4 regions of the uncultured Halopseudomonas sp. genome follow, and region 4 is predicted to be linked to each of the others. Evidence: predicted binding sites of a transcription regulator. Region 4 holds the regulator's gene; each other region holds the start of a gene.
What was found. The regulator FliA, encoded in region 4, starts transcription of late flagellar genes. The targets are predictions, from matches to a motif close to CTAAAGTTTNNNNNNNNNNNGCCGNTAA.

Region 1 (5,047 bases), on a different contig from region 4:
GCGGTTCATCCTGGGGCGGCTTGACCGGCGCGGAGGTTTTCAGCGGCTGCCCAGAAGCCGGCTGGCGCCGAGATTCGTTGCTCGTAACAGGCACCTCAAAATCGGCGACTTTATCCGCCGGTTCGGCGGCGGCGAACTCATCGGAATCAATCGACTGGGGATTCGCGGGAACCACTACGGGCTTTGCGGTCTCAGCGTCCGTTAGCCCAATGGGCGGGACCATTGCCTCTTCCGGCGCTGCCAACCCAGGTGACTGAGCCTCGGAACCGGATTTAGCGGCAAAAGCAGCAGCGGAATTGGCCTCCTGAGGGATGGCTGCCGGAGTTGGCCTTGGCGTTCCGGATTCAGCCCTGGCCTGGCTGAGCCCCACTGGCTTTCCCGGCGAGTCGCCAGGCGGCTCGGCGAGAGCATCCTGCTCCAGAGTACCCGGTCTGAATGCCAGCATGCGCAACATGGCCATTTCAAAGCCGCCGCGCGGTTCCGGCGCCAGGGGCAGGTCTCGACGGCCGTGGAGGCCCAATTGATAGAAAAGCTGTACATCTTCTGCACTGATCTGACCCGCCAGCGCCAGCACGCGCTCCTGATCTCCCAGGCTATTATCTACCGCCTGGGGTAGAACCTGGGCAATAGCTATTCTCTGCAGCACCGAGAGCAACTCAGCCAGTACCCCGGTAAAATCTGCACCCTGCTCCGCCAACTCGGCAACCGCAGCCAGCAACGCCTTGGCGTCGCCAACACCCAACGCCTCCAGCAAACCGAATACTTGGCCATGATCAATAGTTCCGAGCATGCTGCGAACGTCACTGACCTGCAGGGCGCCATTGCCGAATGCAATCGCCTGATCGGTCAGACTCAATGCATCTCGCATCGAGCCATCGGCTGCCCGGCCAAGCAGCCATAGCGATTCCTCGTCAAACCGGATCAGCTCTTCGCCGAGAACATGGCGTAGATGATCAACGATTTTCTCGGGTTGCATATTCTTCAATGAGAACTGCAGACAGCGCGAGAGGATGGTGACCGGGAGTTTTTGCGGATCGGTAGTAGCAAGCAGAAATTTAACGTGCTCGGGTGGCTCCTCAAGCGTTTTCAGCAGCGCATTGAAGCTGTGGCTTGATAGCATGTGCACTTCGTCGATCAGGTAGACCTTGTAACGTCCGCGAGATGGCGCGTATTGCACGTTATCAAGCAGCTCGCGGGTGTCCTCGACCTTGGTTCTGCTGGCCGCGTCAACCTCGATCAGATCAACGAAGCGCCCTTCATCAATCTCGCGACACGCCGAACAGGTTCCGCAGGGCTCGGAGCTCACTCCTGTCTCACAATTCAGGCATTTGGCCAGAATACGCGCAATAGTGGTTTTACCAACTCCCCGGGTGCCGGTGAAAAGGTAGGCATGGTGCAGCCGATCATGGTCAAGCGCGTTGATCAACGCCTGGAGCACATGGGTCTGACCGACCATTTCACGGAACAGGCGCGGACGCCATTTGCGGGCAAGTACCTGATAACTCATTGGATGTGTGCTGTCCGGTAGGATCTGAAAGGCGAGCGGGTACTGTAACCAAAGCAGACGGACTTTGCGAGATGTGCTGCTTGGCTTGGGGGATATCGGGGGTGCTGAATACGAGAGGACGTCATGGGTGGCGACCCTACCAGCCACACCCCGGCACACGATGTAACCGCTGTGGCTGCTCCCTTCCGGGCCTGACCAGGTTAACGGCGAATCATTGCGAGGGGACCGGCAGGGCCACCATAACGAACCTGTGCTGGACAGGCCGCGCTATTGTAACGGCTTGGCGTCAAGTTACAACCCATTGTTGGGCGCTTCTTGGAGCCTGGCTTTATATAAACTGAAGCGCCCTTCAGGTCCTGAAACGACCTACCTGCTGCTGCAGTCCTGCAGCCAGTCTGGCCATGGACTCACTAGCCTGACGACTCTCACTGGAATTCTGCGCTGCCTGATCAGAAAGATCCCTGATGCCACTGATGTTACGGGCAATCTCTTCCGTGGTCTGGGTCTGCTCTTCACAGGCCGAGGCAATCTGTGCGGCCATATCGTTGATTCGCACAACCGATTGTGCGGTATCGTTAAGCGATCTTTCCGCGCCCTCTGCCTGTTCGACACTCTCGGCAGCCAGGGAAGCGCCGCGCTGCATGACTGTTACCGCCTGAGTGCTTCCGGTTTGCAGGCTCTGGATCATTTCCTGAATATCGCGGGTGGAATCCTGGGTGCGAGCCGCCAGCGTTCTGACCTCGTCCGCTACCACGGCAAAACCCCGGCCCTGCTCACCTGCGCGTGCAGCTTCGATGGCGGCGTTGAGGGCCAGCAAATTGGTTTGCTCTGCGATCGCCTGAATAACACTCAGCACGCCACCAATCTTGTCACTATCCTGCTCAAGACGGTTGATCACGCCTGCAGCCTCAGCTACATCCTTGGCCAGCCTGCGTAAGGCGTTCATCGTCTGACCAACGACTTCGGATGTCGACTTACCCTGCTGGTCCGCCTGGCGGGCAGCTTCGGCAGTGCTGTGAGCGTTATCGGCTACTTCGTGAATAGCGGCGGTCATTTCGGTTGCCGCTGTACTGACCTGATCAATGGCCAGGTGCTGATCCGTCACCAGTTGATCCTGGTTGGCCGCTATGGCGCTCATTTGCTCGGAGGCCGATGCCACCAGGAGTGTCGATTCGGCGACTTCCCGGATCAGGAGTTGTAGCTGATCAAGGAACTCGTTAAAGCTCGCACCAAGCTGGCCCACCTCATCCGCTGAGTTGACATCAACCCGCTTTGTAAGGTCACCACCACCGCCAGCTATATCGCGAATGCGCGCTAGAATATTCTCGATTGGCCGGACAATAAGACCGGGGAGAAAGGCAATGGTCAACACACAGACAACAAGCCCGAGAATGACCACCAAAGACATATTGCGCGCGTTTGCTGAAGTGGCCTGCTCCGCTTCCTGAAGCTCCGTGGCAGCCGAGGCATCAACCAACTGGGTCATTTGATCTATCAAGTCACGAGCGCGGCCAAATAGTTCGGCGGACTCACCAAAACTGAGCTGATTGGCCTCACCCTTGTCCTGAAACGCTTCGCTTTGTGAGAGTCGCACTACTTCCAGGCTGACCTTCTTCCATGCGTCAAAAACCTGCACGAACTCCTGGCCAAGGGCTTTGCTCTGCGGAGATACCGCTAACGACGTGGATACCTTGACCCGATCCAGTGCCTGCTGGAGGTTATCGGAATGGGCAACGACCAGATCATTACGCTCATCGCGCGCTGAACCTTGAACCAGTGCACGCTCTGCGACCAGCGCCTGATACATGTCCCGGTCTGCTTCCAAAAGGTTAGTCGCCTGCGGCAACAAACCACTGGAAAATCGCTCCATCCGGGAGGATAGATCGCTAATACCTATATAGGCAACAGCGCCCAGCAGACAAAACGCGCCGGCCAGAAACACCATGGGAAGGGTCAATTTCCAGCGAAAGCCCAGGTTACGAAAAGAAGCCATTAGCATATTCCCCATCTTATTCGTGGCCTCGGCTCGAACGCGGAAGGCCCTTTCTTATCAGGAAGAAGATCTTTCTGACATAGTAGCTTCCATATCGGCCATACAGCGAACAACATTAGGAAAATGTGCAACTGAGCGTTCCGGATTAAGCGCAGCCAACCAGTGAACGTAATGATAAAGAGGGGAAACAATAGCGAATCGTGCATTATGCAATACATGCACAAGGACAGGCCGAGTGCATGGGCATTCAACTAGCCGCTAATAGCGAGGAGAGAAACCTCGCAGAGAGGGATGTGTGCGGCTCTATTTCTCTAGAAAACCCAACTGCGCTGCTGACCAGATTGCTCCAACGCCACAGCAATGGAATCCGGCGCACCAGAATCCTTGATACTGGCTGTATTGGACATATTCATCTGACGCGCTAGCGTCCGGGAATTGGCGTTTTCATCTATCCAACTACGAATCTCGATTTGTTGGGGGGCTTGGCGGGCTGTCGTATCCAGATCCGTTTCGCCGGTGGAAAGCAGAAATGCCGCGCCGAGTAGAACCCCTTGAATACTCATGAAAAAAGCAACGTCTCGACCTTTCATTCTGAAATTCCTCCCTATTTCCAGCAGAGCGCTTGGCTCTGTTGATGATGACGACGCAATCGCCTTTACAGGGAGTATTGCAGGGGTCGTGCCAGTATTTTCATATATTTAAATCAATAAAAATCAATTACTTACATATCTTCAAATTGTACGCCCATTGCATTTTGCATGACCTGATCATTTTTTATCAGGCAGGATGCATGCAGGCACATGGCTGTCAGATCGGCGGTATCACCAGGGAGACCATAAACGGTATGTAGACCAACGCAAATGTCGTACTCAGTAGTGTTGTACCTGCTACTTGTCGCGGCTCGGTATCAAGCAGCGTGGCTGTAACCACTGTATTGGCTGCGATTGGCGTGATGGAGATAAGAAAGATCGCCTTGTAAACGCTGGGATCGTAAATAGACAGCTAAAAATGGCAGCATGATGACGCTGGCTGACAAGGGCGCGCTCATCACACCCGGGAACACAACCGAGGGGGTAACGATGCACAGCATGATCCCGGCAATATGGCTGCCGCTAGCCTTCAGAAAACGCCCCGCGAGCCATCCAAGCCCAACGGTTATGTAAAGGGGGAAGAGCTTGAACAGCAGGGCAAGGGCGGCCGCCATGACAACTCCGGGCAGAAAACAGACCTGGTATTAAGATTTTACGGCCGCCCTGGTTGGCGGCCGGGAGTAACCCGACAAACATAACTGTACGATCATTTGTCTTCGATGAGATACACCCTTTCGATCAGGCTGGTCATGCCCTGATCACGGAACACGGCATGCTCCTCAAGCACCTGGGCCTCTTGTAAAACCGACACGGAACAACCGGAAAAAAGTGTCCTTACTTCCGTATCCGGCACGCTGAATGGCGGGCCCGGCCGCTCGGACTGACGGTAATCCAGCGTGATCAGCAGCATTTTCCAGCCAGCCTGGAGTTGTTCACGCAGGTGCGAGACATACTGCT
Region 2 (5,047 bases), on a different contig from region 4:
GGGCTGGTCAACAGTCGGAGTGAGGGTGGTACGGGTTTGCTGACAATGATGCTGTTGCTGGTGCTGCTGGCAGTGGCTATTTCGTCACAGAACATACTGCCCATTCACATTGCCTTTATTCCCCTGTTGGTGCCGCCCCTGCTGTATGTGATGGCGCGGCTACGTTTGGATCGTCGCCTGGTGGCCTGTGTACTGACCTTTGGTCTGATTACCCCGTACATGTTTCTACCAGTCGGCTTCGGCGGCATATTTCTCAATGACATTCTACTGGCCAATGTCGCCGAAAGTGGTGGGAACATTGAGGGAATCAATGTCATGAAGGCCATGGCTCTGCCGGCTCTGGGCATGTTGCTGGGCCTGGTGTTCGCCATTTTTGTCAGCTATAGAGCGCCCCGTGACTACGACGTGCAGGCAGTTGCCGAGGTCGAGCGGTTGGAGAAGGGCTACAACAGGCGATCGCTGCTGGTTGCTCTGGCTGCGGTGGTGGCTGCTTTCGTGGTCCAGTTGTGGCTGGATTCAATGATCATCGGTGCGTTGACCGGTTTCGTGATCTTCTCGCTCTCCGGCGTAGTGCGCTGGCGGGAAGCCGATGACGTATTTACCGAAGGCATGAAGATGATGGCGATGATCGGTTTTATCATGATCGCCGCCGCCGGCTTTGCCGAGGTCATGCGTGCGACCGGCTCGATTCAGACACTGGTCGATAGCTCGGCTGCCATGATTGGCGATAATCGGGCCCTGGCTGCATTGTTGATGTTGCTGGTGGGTTTGCTGATCACAATGGGTATCGGCTCGTCGTTTTCGACCATTCCGATCATTGCAGCCATCTATGTACCCCTTGCGCTGCAACTGGGATTCAGTCCCCTGGCGATTGTCGCACTGGTAGGTACTGCTGCTGCGCTGGGCGATGCCGGCTCGCCCGCTTCGGATTCAACTCTGGGACCGACCGCGGGCCTGAACGTGGATGGCCAGCACAACCATATCTGGGATACGGTGGTACCGACCTTCCTGCACTACAATCTGCCGTTGATCGCATTCGGCTGGTTGGGGGTAATGGTTCTCTGAAGAAGCTGGCTGCCGTCGCCCTGAAAACCAGGACGATGACAGCTTCCCGCTAACTGTCAAACTCTGAAGCGTCCCACAAGCGAGTCGATCTGCTTGCCAAGCTGGGTCAGGTGCGCACTGGCCTGGGCGGTTTGTTCGGCACCATCGGTGGTTTCGCGGGCCAGTTCGGCAGCTTCAGTAACGCTACGGTTGACGTCCTCGACCACGGTGGATTGCTGAGTAGTAGCGCTGGCAATCGAGGCGTTGAGCGCAACCATCTGCTGCATCGACTCAGTGATCTGATCGAGGGCTTCGCCAGCGGCGCGGGCCTGTTGTACGCTGAGTTCGGAGTAGCGATCACTCTCGTTGATAACCTCTACCACAGTGTGCGTATTGGTCTGCAACTTGTTGATCATGGCGTCGATTTCTTCAGTGGACTTCTGGGTGCGCTGGGCCAGGTTGCGTACTTCGTCGGCAACGACCGCAAAGCCACGACCCATCTCGCCAGCCCGAGCGGCTTCAATAGCGGCGTTGAGCGCCAGCAGGTTGGTCTGTTCGGCAATATTGCGGATGACGTCAAGTACCGAAGTTATTTCCTGTGCGTCGGTGGACAGACCGCTCATGTGCTTGACTGCGGTTTTTACACTGTTTGACAGGTGGTTGATCTGCTCGATGGTCTTGCTCACCTGAACGCGGCCATTGTTGGCGCCTTCGTTGGCGTTTTCAACTTCCTGGGCTGCTGCGTTGGCATTCTGAGCCACATCCTGCACGCCGTAGGTGATCTCGTTGACAGCGGTAGCCATCAGCTCCATCTTTTCGGTCTGTTGGGTCATGCCGCGCAGGCTGTTGTTGCTGATCTGGCTCAACTGCTGGCCGGCGCTGGTCAGCTGGCTGGCGCTGTCGCCGAGCTGATGCACAATGGAACGCAGGTTTTCGGTGAAGCTATTGAAATAGGCGGCGATCTGCGCCAATTCGTCACGGGCATCGTCATCAAGCTTGCGGGTGAGGTCAGCTTCGCCGCTGGCGATGTCACGCATGGCGTGGACGACGTTGTTAAGTGGTCGGGAAATGCTGCGTCCGATAATGTAAAGGATCAGCACCATCAGCAGAGTTAGCAGGGTAACGAAAATCAGTGCCTTGATTGCATCGGCGAGGAACTTGGCTTCCATATCCGCAATGAAAATGCCGGTGCCGATCATGTAATCCCATGGCTCGAAATGGGTGAAAGCAGCGATCTTCCTGTGCCCCTCACCTTCGCCGGGATTCTGTCCGGGGCGTGACCAGGTGTATTCGATGAAGGCAGTACCTTGATCCCGGGCCAGTGCAACCATCTCGGTAATGATGTTTGGCCGACCGTCGCTATTGGTGATGGTGGTCAGATCCACACCCTCGGTCTGGGGCGCCATGGGGTGCATGATCATCACGTTGTTCATGTCATTGACCCAATAGTATTCGGTACCGCCGCCGTAGCGCATCGCACGCAGAGCTTCGAGAGCAGCCGTACGGGCCTCTGGGCCGGTCATTTCGCCTGCGACTTCCTTGGCATGGTAGTAGCCAAACATCGTGCGAGCGGACTCGACCAGGTGGGTCGCTTTGGTGATCTCGGCCTGCCGATATTCTGCTTTCAGCGTGGCCAGAGAGGCCAAGGCCAGCACGGTCATGCTTACCAGCGCGACCAGCAGAATAATCCAGATCCGCTGACTGATTTTTATTTTGCGCAGTACGTTCATCTACTACCTCTCCCCGGGACCGTTACCAACAAAGCGCGCAACAGCACTTTGAGGCCAGACACATCTTTTTGTTTTATCGACCAACGACCAGAAAACCTGAGTGTTATTTTGTTGGCAGTTATGATGTCAATTTGACGTTATTCTCGGGCAGATACAATAGCTTGCTGTGGCAAATCACCGATTCATATCAGTATCCATTGGTCAAACACACTGTGGCGAGGCGGCTCAGGTCAGTTCGATCAGCAGTTGCCGGGACTTGACCTGCATGCCTTCGCTGGCCAGCAATTGACTGACCGTGCCGTCCATCTGCGCCTTGAGCGTGTGCTCCATTTTCATCGCTTCCATACGCAGCATGATCTGGCCCTTGATTACCTTGTCGCCTACCGTTGTCAGGACTTCGGTGACGGCGCCATCCATCGGCGCCAGAATGCTGTTGGACCCGGCACCAGAGGCGGCGACAGGTGGTCTGTTGGAAACATCCTCGAATTGCGTATTGCCATGCTGACTATACAGCGCCACCCGATTGCCGTTGATCAGGCAGGCGCGTTTAAAGCGTATGCCGTCAACCTCTAATGTTAGAGCAGTCGTCGTATGCTCGATCACTCGTAGGTGCAGGTTACGCTCGGCGAGAGTGATGTTCAGGCTGCCGGCAAGTCCGTCTCTGCAGGCAGACACTTGAATGGGATGGATTTCACCCGCGTTGAGCAGCAGATAACGGCTGGGAATCGGCGTGGTATTGCTCCACCCCTGCCACTCGAGTGGCACATTACAATGCTGAGCAGAGGCTCGGTATAGCATTGCCGCGGCGATCGCCAGATCCTCTTCGGCCACCGGCTGTGGCGTCAGGCTCGGGTCTGTGTTGAATTGCTCGGTGATAAAGGCAGTGTTGGTGTCTCCCGATGCAAACTGTGGATGGGCCAACAGATTGATCAGAAACCGCTGATTGGCGTTCACCCCCAGCAGTACTGACTGCTCCAGTGCATTGATCAGGCGGCTGCGTGCCTGTTCGCGGGTGGCGCCATGGGCGATGATCTTGGCCAGCATGGGGTCGTAAAAAGGCGTAATCGCCTGACCCTCGCGCAGGCCATGGTCGATGCGTACACCCTCTATATCCGCCGGCTGCCAGAGGTCGACGTGTCCTGTCTGGGGCATGAAGTCTCGGCTAGCGTCCTCGGCATACAGGCGCACCTCGATGGCGTGGCCCTGGAGGCTAATCTGCTCCTGACTCAGCGGCAGTGGCAGGCCAGAGGCTACATCCAGTTGCCAGGCCACCAGATCCAATCCGGTGACCAGCTCGGTGACGGGATGCTCCACCTGCAGACGCGTGTTCATCTCAAGAAAGTAGAACTCGCCAGCGCAGTCCAGCATGAATTCCACGGTGCCAGCGCCGCTGTAGTTGACGCTAGCAGCCGCTCTTATGGCTGCGGCGCCCATGGAGGCGCGCAGCTCGGTTGTAATGACCGGGCAGGGCGCTTCCTCGATGACCTTCTGATGACGGCGCTGCACCGAGCAGTCACGCTCACCCAGGTGCACCAGATTGCCGTGGTTGTCGCCGAAGATCTGGATCTCCACGTGTCGCGGACGGATCAGCGCCCGTTCCAGTATCAGTTCGGCGCTACCAAAGGCACTTTGCGCTTCTGCGCGGGCGCTGCGCAGTTGGTCAGGCAGCTCGGTGAGGTTCTGCACGAGGCGCATGCCACGTCCGCCTCCGCCGGCACTGGCTTTGATCATCAGCGGAAAGCCAATCTTCTTTGCCTCCCGTATCAGGGTTTTATCATCCTGAGCGCTGCCCTGATAACCGGGAATGCAGGGAACGCCGGCCTCGAGCATGGCAATCTTGGACAGACGCTTGCTACCCATGAGTCGAATGGCTTTGGTGGAAGGACCGATGAAGGTCAGGCCGGCATCCAGGCAGGCCTGGGCGAAGTCCGCGTTCTCCGACAGAAATCCGTAGCCGGGATGAATGGCTTCGGCGCCGCTTCGCTTCGCTGCGTCGATGATGGCTGGTATGTTCAGATAGGACTGCACCGCCGGCGACGGACCAATACAGAGAGCCTGATCCGCCATGTGTACATGGCGGCTGTCGGCGTCCGCATCTGAATAAACCGCCACGGTACGGTAACCCAGAGCGCTGGCGGTGCGCATGATGCGGCAGGCGATTTCACCGCGGTTAGCGATCAGCAGCGTTGTAATGCGTGGCATGGGTGCAGGTCCTCAAGGAAAGTGGCTCTAAAAAGCGTCACTGGGGAGCCCAGCCCGGTTTGCGTTTCTGA
Region 3 (5,047 bases), on a different contig from region 4:
CGGATATCTGGGCTGCTTCACGCCGTATCAAACCCGGCGAAGTCGCCGCGATGAGCAGCCGGGCAGATATGACCGATGAGCAGAGCGAGCACGTAATTGCCATAGACGGGCTGGCGATTCTGGTTCATCCATCCAATCCGCTAGAGCAGCTGAGTATAGAAACTCTGGCCAGGATCTTTGCTGGTGAGATCACCAACTGGTCACTAGTGGGTGGTTCCGATCAACCCATTGCCATCTATGCCCGTGATGAACGTTCAGGAACCTGGGATACCTTCAAGGAACTGGTCCTCGCGGGTCGATATACGCTGACGAGCAGCGCCAGGCGCTATGAATCCAACGACAAGCTATCGGATGATGTCAGTAGCGATCCTGCAGCCATCGGCTTCGCCGGATTCTCCTCTGTGCGTAGCAGCAAGTTACTGGCAATAGCCGACGGCAATGCCCCAGCTCTCAAGCCCAGCAAATTGTCAGTAGCAACTGAAGACTACCCGCTTTCACGTAGGCTTTATCTTTACACCCCCGGAGTGACCGGGGGTCCACTGGTGCAGGCTTTTATCGAGTACGTCCAGAGCCAACCAGGGCAAGATATCGTGGCCCAGTCAGGATTCTTTTCCCAGAACCCTTTCGCCGTCGAACCCGCATATGACGCTGGCGTGCCAGAGAGCTTCAAGCGTCTGACCGAGCGCTATAACCGCCTGTCTGTGAACATCCGCTTCGCCGAGGGCCGCACCCAACTGGACAACAAAGCCAAACGCGACCTGCTGCGGATTCAGCATTATCTTCAGCAAAGCGGCAAAACCGGAAAAGACCTGATGCTGATCGGCTTTGCCGACCAGCAAACTGATGAGCTACGCGCTCAAATGATCTCAGAGTTACGGGCTCTCTCGGTCAGCAAGTCACTGAGGGACCTGGACATCCCTGTGGCCGGCCATACAGGCTATGGACACTATATGCCCGTGGGCTCTGCGGGCGGGGACGCAGGTGAGCAGCGGAACGGCCGGGTAGAACTCTGGGTACGACGCTGATAGAAGCACCAGCGAACACTAAAGTCCTGCACCGGGCTGCGACTCTATTGACTGATACGCTTGGTAATATCACTCAGTCCATTTGACAAGGTGTGCAAGCGTTCGCTGGCCTTGGCTGTGCGCTCGACGTTCTCCTGGTTGGTCGTACCAATGGCCGTAATCTCCGTCAGATTGCGGGATATATCGTCAACCACCGCGTTCTGTTCTTCGGCGGCGGTAGCGATCTGGCGATTCATATCCCGAATCGCCTCAATTGCACGCGTGACTTCATGCAGCATTTCGCCTGCCTCAGTTACCAGCTGCACACCTTGGCCACTGCGCTCCTGCCCTTGCTCAATCGCCTTGGCAGCCTCCGAAGCACCGCGCTGCACCGCCTCGATAATCTCGTTTATCTCAGAGGTGGATGCAGATGTACGCTGGGCAAGCGTGCGCACTTCATCGGCTACTACAGCAAAACCACGACCTGCTTCACCGGCGCGTGCGGCTTCAATGGCTGCGTTGAGCGCCAGCAAATTGGTTTGCTCGGCAACTCCTCGTATTACATCCAGAACCTTGCCGATACGATCGCTGTCGCTGGCCAGCTTCTTGATAATATCTGCGGTATGCGTAATTTCACCACGCATCTCGGTAATCGTCTTGACCGTCGAGCGCATGACCGTTTCACCCTTCTGCGCAGAAGCATCTGCGGCATCCGCTGAAGTGGCGGCGGTACCCGCCGAAGAGGCAACCTGCTGCGCAGTGGCCGACATTTCCTCCATAGCAGTGGCAACCTGGTCAGTGCGCGTGAACTGCTCGCGGGTACCGCCAGCGATGGTGGTGGCTACACTATTTAGCTCGCCACTGGCCTGATCGAGTTCACGGGTACTGGACTGCAGCTGGGCAAAGGTCTCTGCGAGGAAGTCATTCAGGGTATTGGCTGCCTGCGCCAACTGCCCCAGCTCGTCCTTGCGCTGCAACGTGGCTCTTTTACCAATACGGCCCTGACTCAATCCAGTTACCTGATCGATCAATGTGCGGATAGGGGCTACCAAGCTGCGATCTATACGCCAGACACTGAGTAAGGTGAGAGCAATGCCGGCAAAGACCAGGAGCAGCATGCCGAGCAAAGTTGCCCGGCTCGCGCTGGCGGCAATATCAGCCGATTGCTGGTCAGCAGCTTTATGCAGTTGGGTTACCAGGGTATTCATCTGCTCTGAAGCGGGCCGGTCGACACCTTTCACTGCAAGATCACCGGCTGCGGAGTCGTTTCCTGCGGCCACGAAAGCCGCGTAACCCCGTCTATAGGCTTGTCCAAGGGCCAAATGCTCCTCGCGAAGGGCTTTAACGCCTTGCCGAGTGTCATCTGGCAAGGAAGGCACCTCGGCCAAGCTGGCGAGCATCGTCTGTACCTGCCCTTCCTGCTCCTGAAAAGCAGTCCAGTATTTCTCGCGCGCGGCAGGATCACTGCCACGCAACAGGACGTTCTTCCACTCCTGCACCTGCGTCTTGAATTCGCCGTTGGCCTGCTCAATAAGAACCATGGCCTGCACGGGTCCGTTAACAAGCGCTTCGTAGGAACTGACGTTGGACGCAAGAAATCGTTGGCTGGAGAGAGCGATAAGGGTAAGCAATAACAGGCTGCCGGCTACTAAAGCCACCGTCTGTGCACGTATTGATTTGCTGAACATAAGAGGATCCTTGCGGCAGGCAGGCCACGCCGGAAGTGGCTCGGTGCTAGCTCGTCATAGATAAGAATTATCGGCTGGAACAAAAGCTACTTTAGAAAAACGATAAACCCCATCGAAACTGAGCAAGACGAAGGGGGCGTATCAATGGAAAAATTTCGAGCTGGAAATTCGAGCCATGATTCCTGACACCCGTCAATAACCCATATACGTAACCCGCTAACATTGTTCTTTATAGACCAGCATTTTAGAATTTCACAGCATAAAGCGCCCACGGATATTCCCCGGCGCACTAAAACCACTATCTCGGGTATCTGAAATGACTCTGATCGGCAACTTCTCCATCAAACAGCGCATTCTGCTGTCCATGCTGATTCTGGTTGTCTGCATAGCAGGCATCAGTCTGACCGTAATGAACGGTAGGAGCGCAACTGCCAACTCACCGGAAACGGCGATGGAGGAGCGTCCAGAACCTCGGGTGCAAATTGCCAGGATGTTTGACCTCGCCAGCCAGAACCGAAAGCTTGCCTTGATTGCAGTGCAATATGATCCGCGAAACTCTGAATACGATTTAATATCGCAACCGCTTTCTTCCCTGCGCCCTCAGGTTGAGCAAAATCTGGAGGAGCTTGATCAGATCACACAGGCCTTTCTGGCGTCCAACCTGACAGTACAAGATCAGAATTTGATAAACAGGGTCACCGCAGACCATCGGACATTTGTGGAAAAGGGTCTGATCCCTGTCTTTGAGGCTGTTGAACGAGATCAGTTTGATGAAGCCAAAGAAGTGTTTTACCGCCAGATGGAACCGGCTTTTGCCCGGTATCGCAGCGGTATCGATTCACTGGAGCAGCGTTATTCAGACGTGGCGCCACAGAACTAGATCCCGTCTGGAAAGTCCTCAGAATCAGCGTTTTCGCGCAAGGACTGCAAGCGCTCTTCACTCGCATTGGCGCGCTCGATAAAGGCTTCGACCGTACTCAGCTGACTGTGTCGCAAGCCCGGCGGATAGGGCGCTTCCATGTAGGCTTTGTTGGCTAATGTACCGGCATCCTCGTAATTGATGACCATCAACATGCCGGAAGCAACCACGTAAAATCCTGCGCTGATAGCTGCCATTCGCTGCGATAAACGCTCATTGATCGTGACCAGATGAAAATAGATCGCCAGCGCCCACGGAACCAGAAGGAACAAGCTGCTGTAACGATCCAGTGCCGGCCAGGACAGCCGATAGGCTAGAAGTCCGGGCGCCTGATACCAAACGCTGAAAACCAGTAAGGCGATGCCGGCAATGAATAGATGACGACCAAAACGGGCACAGCCGGTGAGCAATCGGTTGAGCAACGACCAGAAGGCTGCCCATATAACTACCAGAACCAATCCGAAGAACGCCCCAAGAAGCAGAGTAAAAAGCTCACTGGCGCTATCACCATCCAGCCACTCATTGGCTAGAACGACGAGTGCGGCGATGACAAGCCCCGACACAGCAGGCACGGTACCTTCCCACCCGTGCCTGACAGTGTCAGGCAGCTCCTCTGCAACCGGGTGGTCAACACCTCGCACGCGCAGGCGGGTATGTCCCAGACGCACCTCGGTATGCCCGTGCATATCCACATGTTCCTGGGTGCGTTTGTTGACGATAATGCCGTTACGGGTTTCCTCGCTACGCAGCACCCAGCGTCCGTCTTGCTCTTCGAGAATCGCATGAAATGGAGCAACATGGGGATCATCCAGGATCAGATCGTTGGCATAGGCGCGACCGACGCGCACCGGTAGCTGCTGAAAACGCTGGCGATTCAGCACTATTCCGTCGCGTGACAGCACTTCAATAAAGATCGGCGACTTCATGGCTGAACCTCCCCCAGTGCGTCTAGTTGCTCGGCACCGGAACCAGACTGCATGCCACTCAGAAAGGTTTCGGCCAGCCGTAACCCGTTTTCCCAGGATATTCCTCGCATACTGATCTGGCTCAACAAGGCATTATCCGGGTCATCGGTGGTCACACTGTATAGATCCATGAGATAGAGTCCGTCGAGCTTGTTGTACGCGCTGAAGCAGAGCACCGCACGTAGGGCCAATCCATTACTGACAATGAAATCTTCTGTACAAACCGGTCCACTGAGTTGCTCGTTGAAGGACGACATGAATATCTGGCCGGAAAAGTGTTGCCTGGCAACCCGGGCAAAGCGCCAGCGGTCGAGTCCCTTACGCTGAAGCAGAGAATGGCTAAGACTTACGTGCCCCGTGCGCAACTCCCCGGAAACAAAAATACCGGACTCCATCGCACACTGGATAAGATCACTGGTATAGCCGGCACGCGACTGGGTTTCGGCGCTACCCCAACAACGCAACTGCTCC
Region 4 (5,047 bases):
CGAACCATGCAATGAATCAAGCAATTGCTCAAACTCATCGTCTGTTATGTCGCCTTCGGCCACATTTGCTTCGGATGCCTGGGCCATGGGCAGCTGAGGGGCGGCAGCTTCAGGTTCTTCGTGGGTTGCAGGCGCTGGCTCATCGGCAGCTGGCGTTGCCAAACGTGCGAGGGCTTCAAGCAATGCAGGATCTGCAGGTGTTGGCGTAGTGCGTTCACGCACTTCATCAAACATGGTGTTGACGCTGTCCAGAGCCTGGAGCACGACATCCATCAACTCGGAATCGACCTTGCGCTCACCCTTGCGCAGAATATCGAAGACGTTCTCTGCGATGTGGCAGCAACCTACCAGTGCATCGAGCTGCAGAAAGCCGGCGCCACCCTTGACGGTGTGAAAGCCGCGGAAGATCGCATTGAGCAGATTGGTATCGTCAGGACGGTTCTCCAGTTCGATAAGCTGCTCGGACAACAATTCCAGAATCTCTCCAGCCTCAACCAGAAAGTCCTGGAGGATCTCTTCATCCGCGTCAAAGCTCATGCATCCACTCCCGGGTCGCGCTTGTTATTAGAAGCCCAGGCTGGACAGAAGATCATCGACTTCATCCTGCCCTGAGACAACATCTTCTCTTTTATCGGCATGAATCTGCGGACCTTCACCCTTGGGTGACACTTTTTTTGCTTCGGGGGTAACTTTCTGGTGTTCTATGCCTGCCATGCGGTCAACCTGGCCGGCCATGCGAACCAAATTCAGCAGGCTTTCTTCGACGTCGTGAACCAGCGTGATCACACGCTTGATGACCTGACCGGTGAGATCCTGGTAGTCCTGGGCCATGACAATCTCGTTCAATTGCCCACTGACTTCGGCAGCCGACGTTTCAGTCTTCTCCAGGAAATCACCCATACGCTTGTACAGGTCGCGAAACTCTCCAGCAGCCATTTCCCTGCGTTGCAGGCGCTCCCAGTCTGCTCGAAGTGCGGCAGCTTCCTGACCCAGATTGGCCACGATGGGCGCACTGGCGTCGACCAGATCCATGGTGCGATTGGCAGCCTTGTCCGTCAGCGTGACAACGTAGTCCAAGCGGTCAGAAGCGTCAGAAATACGGGTCGCTTCAACATCATCACCCAGTGCCTGGGTGGTATCGAGCTGGAAGTTGACAATGGCATTGTGCAAGGCGCGGGTCAGTTGTCCCACCTCGTGATAGAGGCCGCGATCCCGTGCCTGGTTGATCGCGTGAATGACCAGAATGGCTTCGCCGAACTGACCTTTCTCCAAGAGATCGACCAGTTGCCGCGCATTATCCTTCAGGGAATGTTCAAATTCCTGAGCGGTTGCCTGGCCGGTGTCCTTACTTAACGCCATAACCTGTACCCCGGTTGTTATTTAGCCTGGACCCGCTCGAAGATCTTTTCGATCTTTTCCTTGAGTGCCTGAGCAGTAAAGGGCTTGACCACGTAACCATTCACACCGGCCTGGGCGGCTTCGATGATCTGGTCGCGTTTGGCCTCGGCAGTCACCATCAGCACAGGCAGATGCTTCAGGCGTTCATCTGCCCGCACTGCGCGCAGCAGGTCGATGCCGCTCATCCCGGGCATGTTCCAGTCGGTAACCAGAAAGTCGAAACTGCCACTCTGCAGCATCGGTAGCGCGGAGGTACCGTCATCAGCTTCCGCTGTGTTGGTAAACCCCAGGTCACGCAGCAGATTCTTGATGATGCGCCTCATCGTTGAAAAATCATCAACGATGAGAATTTTCATGTTCTTGTCCAAGTCGACCTCCGTACACACCAGGAAGAGTGCGTTGTTACACTCCGTTAAGCTACTGGCCAAACAAGCCTTTCACGTTTTATTGACGCCAGTGTAACCGGAGTGGCTCCATTGCGCTGCCTCCGCTGACATTTGTTCGTCTTTATACCTGTTACTGCCAGACGATTACTTCAATCTGTGGGCATTGTCCGGATGTTGACCACAAAATCAATCATTTCGCCACCCGCCCAGTCTGGCACGCAGACGAGCCGCGCACTGACTATGCAATTGACTGACACGTGACTCGCTAACGCCAAGCACCGCGCCTATTTCCTTGAGATTCAGCTCTTCATCGTAATACAGAGAAAGAAGCAGACGCTCGCGCTCTGGCAAGGTATCAATCGCTTCTACCAGCGCCTCACGGAAACGCTGATCTTCCAGGCCACCGAAAGGCTCTTCGTCGCTTTGGGCGTCAGCCCGAGTGCCGGATTCCAGAAGATCATCGAAACTGAATAATTTGCTGCCCGCGGTGTCATTGAGGATTGAATAGTACTCCTCCAGACTCATTTCCAGCTCAGCCGCTATCTCCTGATCCTTGGCGTCGCGGCCCAGTCTTGATTCAACAGCGCGCACTGCGTCACTGACCATTCGGGTGTTGCGATGAACTGAACGCGGAGCCCAATCACCCTTGCGCACCTCATCAAGCATGGCGCCGCGAATACGTATGCCGGCGTAGGTCTCGAAACTGGCTCCCTTGGAGTTGTCGAACTTGCGAGAAGCCTCCAACAAACCAATCATTCCGGCCTGTATCAGATCATCAACCTGGACGCTGGCAGGCAGTCGCCCCAGCAGGTGGTAGGCAATACGCTTGACCAGGGGAGCGAACTGGTCAACCAGTCGATCCTGTGAGTCAGCGGAACCCTGTGCGCGTGTATACATGCTCACCCCACCTGCTGTTAACGTCATAGGCCTGTTCCGGTCTGCCGCACCAGGCGCTCGACAAAAAATTCGAGGTGGCCACGCGGATTGGCCGGTAGCGGCCAGGCGTCCACCTTCTGTGCTATCCCGCGAATGGCCAGCGATGCCTTGCTGCGCGGAAACGCATCATAGATCGCTCGCTGTTTCTGCACCGCCTTGCGTACGTTTTCATCGTAGGGTACCGCGCCGACATACTGCAGAGCTACGTCGAGGAAACGATCTGTGACCTTGGTCAACTTGCTGAACACCAGACGACCTTCCTGGGGGGTATGAACCATATTAGCCAATACCCGGAAACGCGTCATGCCGTGGTCACGATTGAGCAGTTTGATCAGCGCATAGGCGTCGGTAATCGAGGTGGGCTCATCGCAGACAACTACCAGGACCTCTTGGGAGGCCCGAACAAAACTCACTACCGAGTCGCCAATACCGGCTGCAGTGTCAACAATCAGGACATCGATGTTGTCACCGATCTCACTGAATGCCTGAATCAGGCCCGCATGCTGTTGGGGATTGAGATTGACCATACCGGCAGCGCCGGAAGCGGCAGGAACTACACGGATACCGCCGGGGCCGTCGAGCAGCACATCGCGCAGCTCACAGGTGCCCTCGAGGACGTCAGCCAGAGTCGCCTTGGGTTTGAGGCCGAGCAGAACGTCAACATTGGCCAGGCCAAGGTCAGCATCCAGAAGGACAACCCGACGCCCCAAATCGGCAAGCGCGAGACCGAGATTGACTGACACGTTGGTCTTGCCAATGCCGCCCTTACCGCCGGTGACCGCAATAACCTGAACCGGATGTTTGCTGCCCATCTGCGTTAATTACCTTCTTATAAGTACGGTTAGCTTGCCCGCTGGGTGTGTAGTATACCGGCAAACACATCTGCCATGGCCTGATCTGCCGGCGCCTCGTTACCCGCCAGACTGACCGCGCGGCTGACCAGCTGATGGCCCACCGCCTTGACTATATCATCCGGAATACGCTGGCCATCTGCCAGATAGGCTACCGGTAAACCCTGCTGCATGGCCAGACCCAATGCTTCACCGAGAGTGGCTGCCTCGTCAACCTTGGTCAATACACAACCGCTGAGACCACAGACCTTGTATGTATGATAGGCGGCCTTGAGCACCTGGTACTGACTTGTCGCTGCCAACACCAGCAGTTTGCTGACACGATGACCCAACGCAGCCAGCTGATTGAGTTGACCGTGCAGGTGCGGATCCTGGGCTTGCAATCCAGCACTGTCGACCAGCACCAGACGCTTGCCGGAAAACTCCTGCAGTACATCGGCCAGGCTGTTCTGTTCATCAACCACGCGTACCGGAACGTTGAGAATACGCCCCAGGGTACGTAATTGCTCGTGGGCGCCAATACGGTAGGTATCCATGGTGACCAAGGCCACATGCTGGCTGCCATGCTTGAGCACGTAGCGCGCGGCGAGCTTGCCCAGGGTGGTTGTCTTGCCGGCCCCCGTGGGCCCAACCAGTGCAATGATGCCGCCCTGGTCAATCAGTTCTTCACGCATGACCGGGATACTGTGCGCCAGATGCGCCAGCAACATCCGCCAGGCCTGGCGGGTATTGGTTTCATTGGCGACCAGCTGCAGCAGCTTCTGGCTCAGCTCCGCCGGCAGGCCAAGCTGAGTCAGACGGCGCCAGAGACTCGCCTGTTGCGGGCGCTGCTGGTTAACCTGGCCCCAGGCCATGCTGCCTAGCTGGGCTTCAAGCATTTCACGCAGGCCAGCAATCTCATCGCGCATGGCGCTGAGCCCTGAACTGTTTTCGGGTTCGGAATGACTCTGCTGCTGAGCGGGCGCCGCCTTGGCGCGAGGTGCTTCTGGGGCGGGGTCTGCAAGTTCGTTGTTAAGCCTGTCGAGCAGCTCACGGGCAACCGGTGAACCATCACGGACGGCCTGTCGCATTGTTTCGCCAAACAGCTGGCGATTGACACTGGGCTGCTCGGTCGAGCGATCGCCCGCCTCAAGCTGGGCACGGGCGCTGACGATGCGCTCCTGGGTTTTTTTCAGCTCCTGGCTGAGGCCAGGGGTAGGTGGGGTCAGACGTGGCGCTTCGTAGTCAACCGCAGCGGTCAGCTCTACGCCGCCGATGACCCGGCGATTGCCGATGATCGAGGCGTCGGCACCCAGCTCCTCGCGAACCAGCTTCATGGCCTGGCGCATATCGGCAGCAAAGAACCTTTTTACTTTCATGGCTGACCCACCCTTCTATTCGTTTGTATTAGCCGAGCTTTTCAACTCTGGACTTTTTAACTCTGGCCTACAGTGGCAACAATCGTGACCTGCTTGCTGTCCGGTATTTCCTGGTAGG

Region 1: a site for FliA is predicted at 3,592-3,619, ahead of AAC076_RS10495 (methyl-accepting chemotaxis protein). Genes of this name have one in related genera too.
Region 2: a site for FliA is predicted at 2,848-2,875, ahead of AAC076_RS12265 (methyl-accepting chemotaxis protein). Genes of this name have one in related genera too.
Region 3: a site for FliA is predicted at 2,760-2,787, ahead of AAC076_RS00210 (methyl-accepting chemotaxis protein). Genes of this name have one in related genera too.

What each region holds. Positions count from the first base shown of each region.
Region 1 covers NZ_CAXBOV010000016.1:39,705-44,751, reverse strand. The annotation lists gene dnaX (DNA polymerase III subunit gamma/tau) at 1-1,507, opposite strand, end outside; RNA gene ffs (signal recognition particle sRNA small type) at 1,642-1,738, opposite strand; gene AAC076_RS10495 (methyl-accepting chemotaxis protein) at 1,857-3,500, opposite strand; gene AAC076_RS10490 (hypothetical protein) at 3,812-4,090, opposite strand; gene AAC076_RS10485 (hypothetical protein) at 4,408-4,704, opposite strand; gene AAC076_RS10480 (thiopurine S-methyltransferase) at 4,797-5,047, opposite strand, start outside.
Region 2 covers NZ_CAXBOV010000020.1:56,529-61,575, forward strand. The annotation lists gene AAC076_RS12260 (Na+/H+ antiporter NhaC family protein) at 1-1,065, shown strand, start outside; gene AAC076_RS12265 (methyl-accepting chemotaxis protein) at 1,122-2,774, opposite strand; gene AAC076_RS12270 (acetyl/propionyl/methylcrotonyl-CoA carboxylase subunit alpha) at 3,000-4,976, opposite strand; gene AAC076_RS12275 (enoyl-CoA hydratase-related protein) at 5,014-5,047, opposite strand, start outside.
Region 3 covers NZ_CAXBOV010000001.1:41,653-46,699, reverse strand. The annotation lists gene AAC076_RS00215 (substrate-binding domain-containing protein) at 1-1,025, shown strand, start outside; gene AAC076_RS00210 (methyl-accepting chemotaxis protein) at 1,070-2,692, opposite strand; gene AAC076_RS00205 (Tar ligand binding domain-containing protein) at 3,009-3,572, shown strand; gene AAC076_RS00200 (FHA domain-containing protein) at 3,569-4,537, opposite strand; gene AAC076_RS00195 (serine protease) at 4,534-5,047, opposite strand, start outside.
Region 4 covers NZ_CAXBOV010000019.1:76,586-81,632, forward strand. The annotation lists gene AAC076_RS11935 (chemotaxis protein CheA) at 1-537, opposite strand, end outside; gene AAC076_RS11940 (protein phosphatase CheZ) at 565-1,359, opposite strand; gene AAC076_RS11945 (chemotaxis response regulator CheY) at 1,377-1,754, opposite strand; gene AAC076_RS11950 (RNA polymerase sigma factor FliA) at 1,971-2,708, opposite strand; gene fleN (flagellar synthesis regulator FleN) at 2,705-3,532, opposite strand; gene flhF (flagellar biosynthesis protein FlhF) at 3,562-4,929, opposite strand; gene flhA (flagellar biosynthesis protein FlhA) at 4,986-5,047, opposite strand, start outside.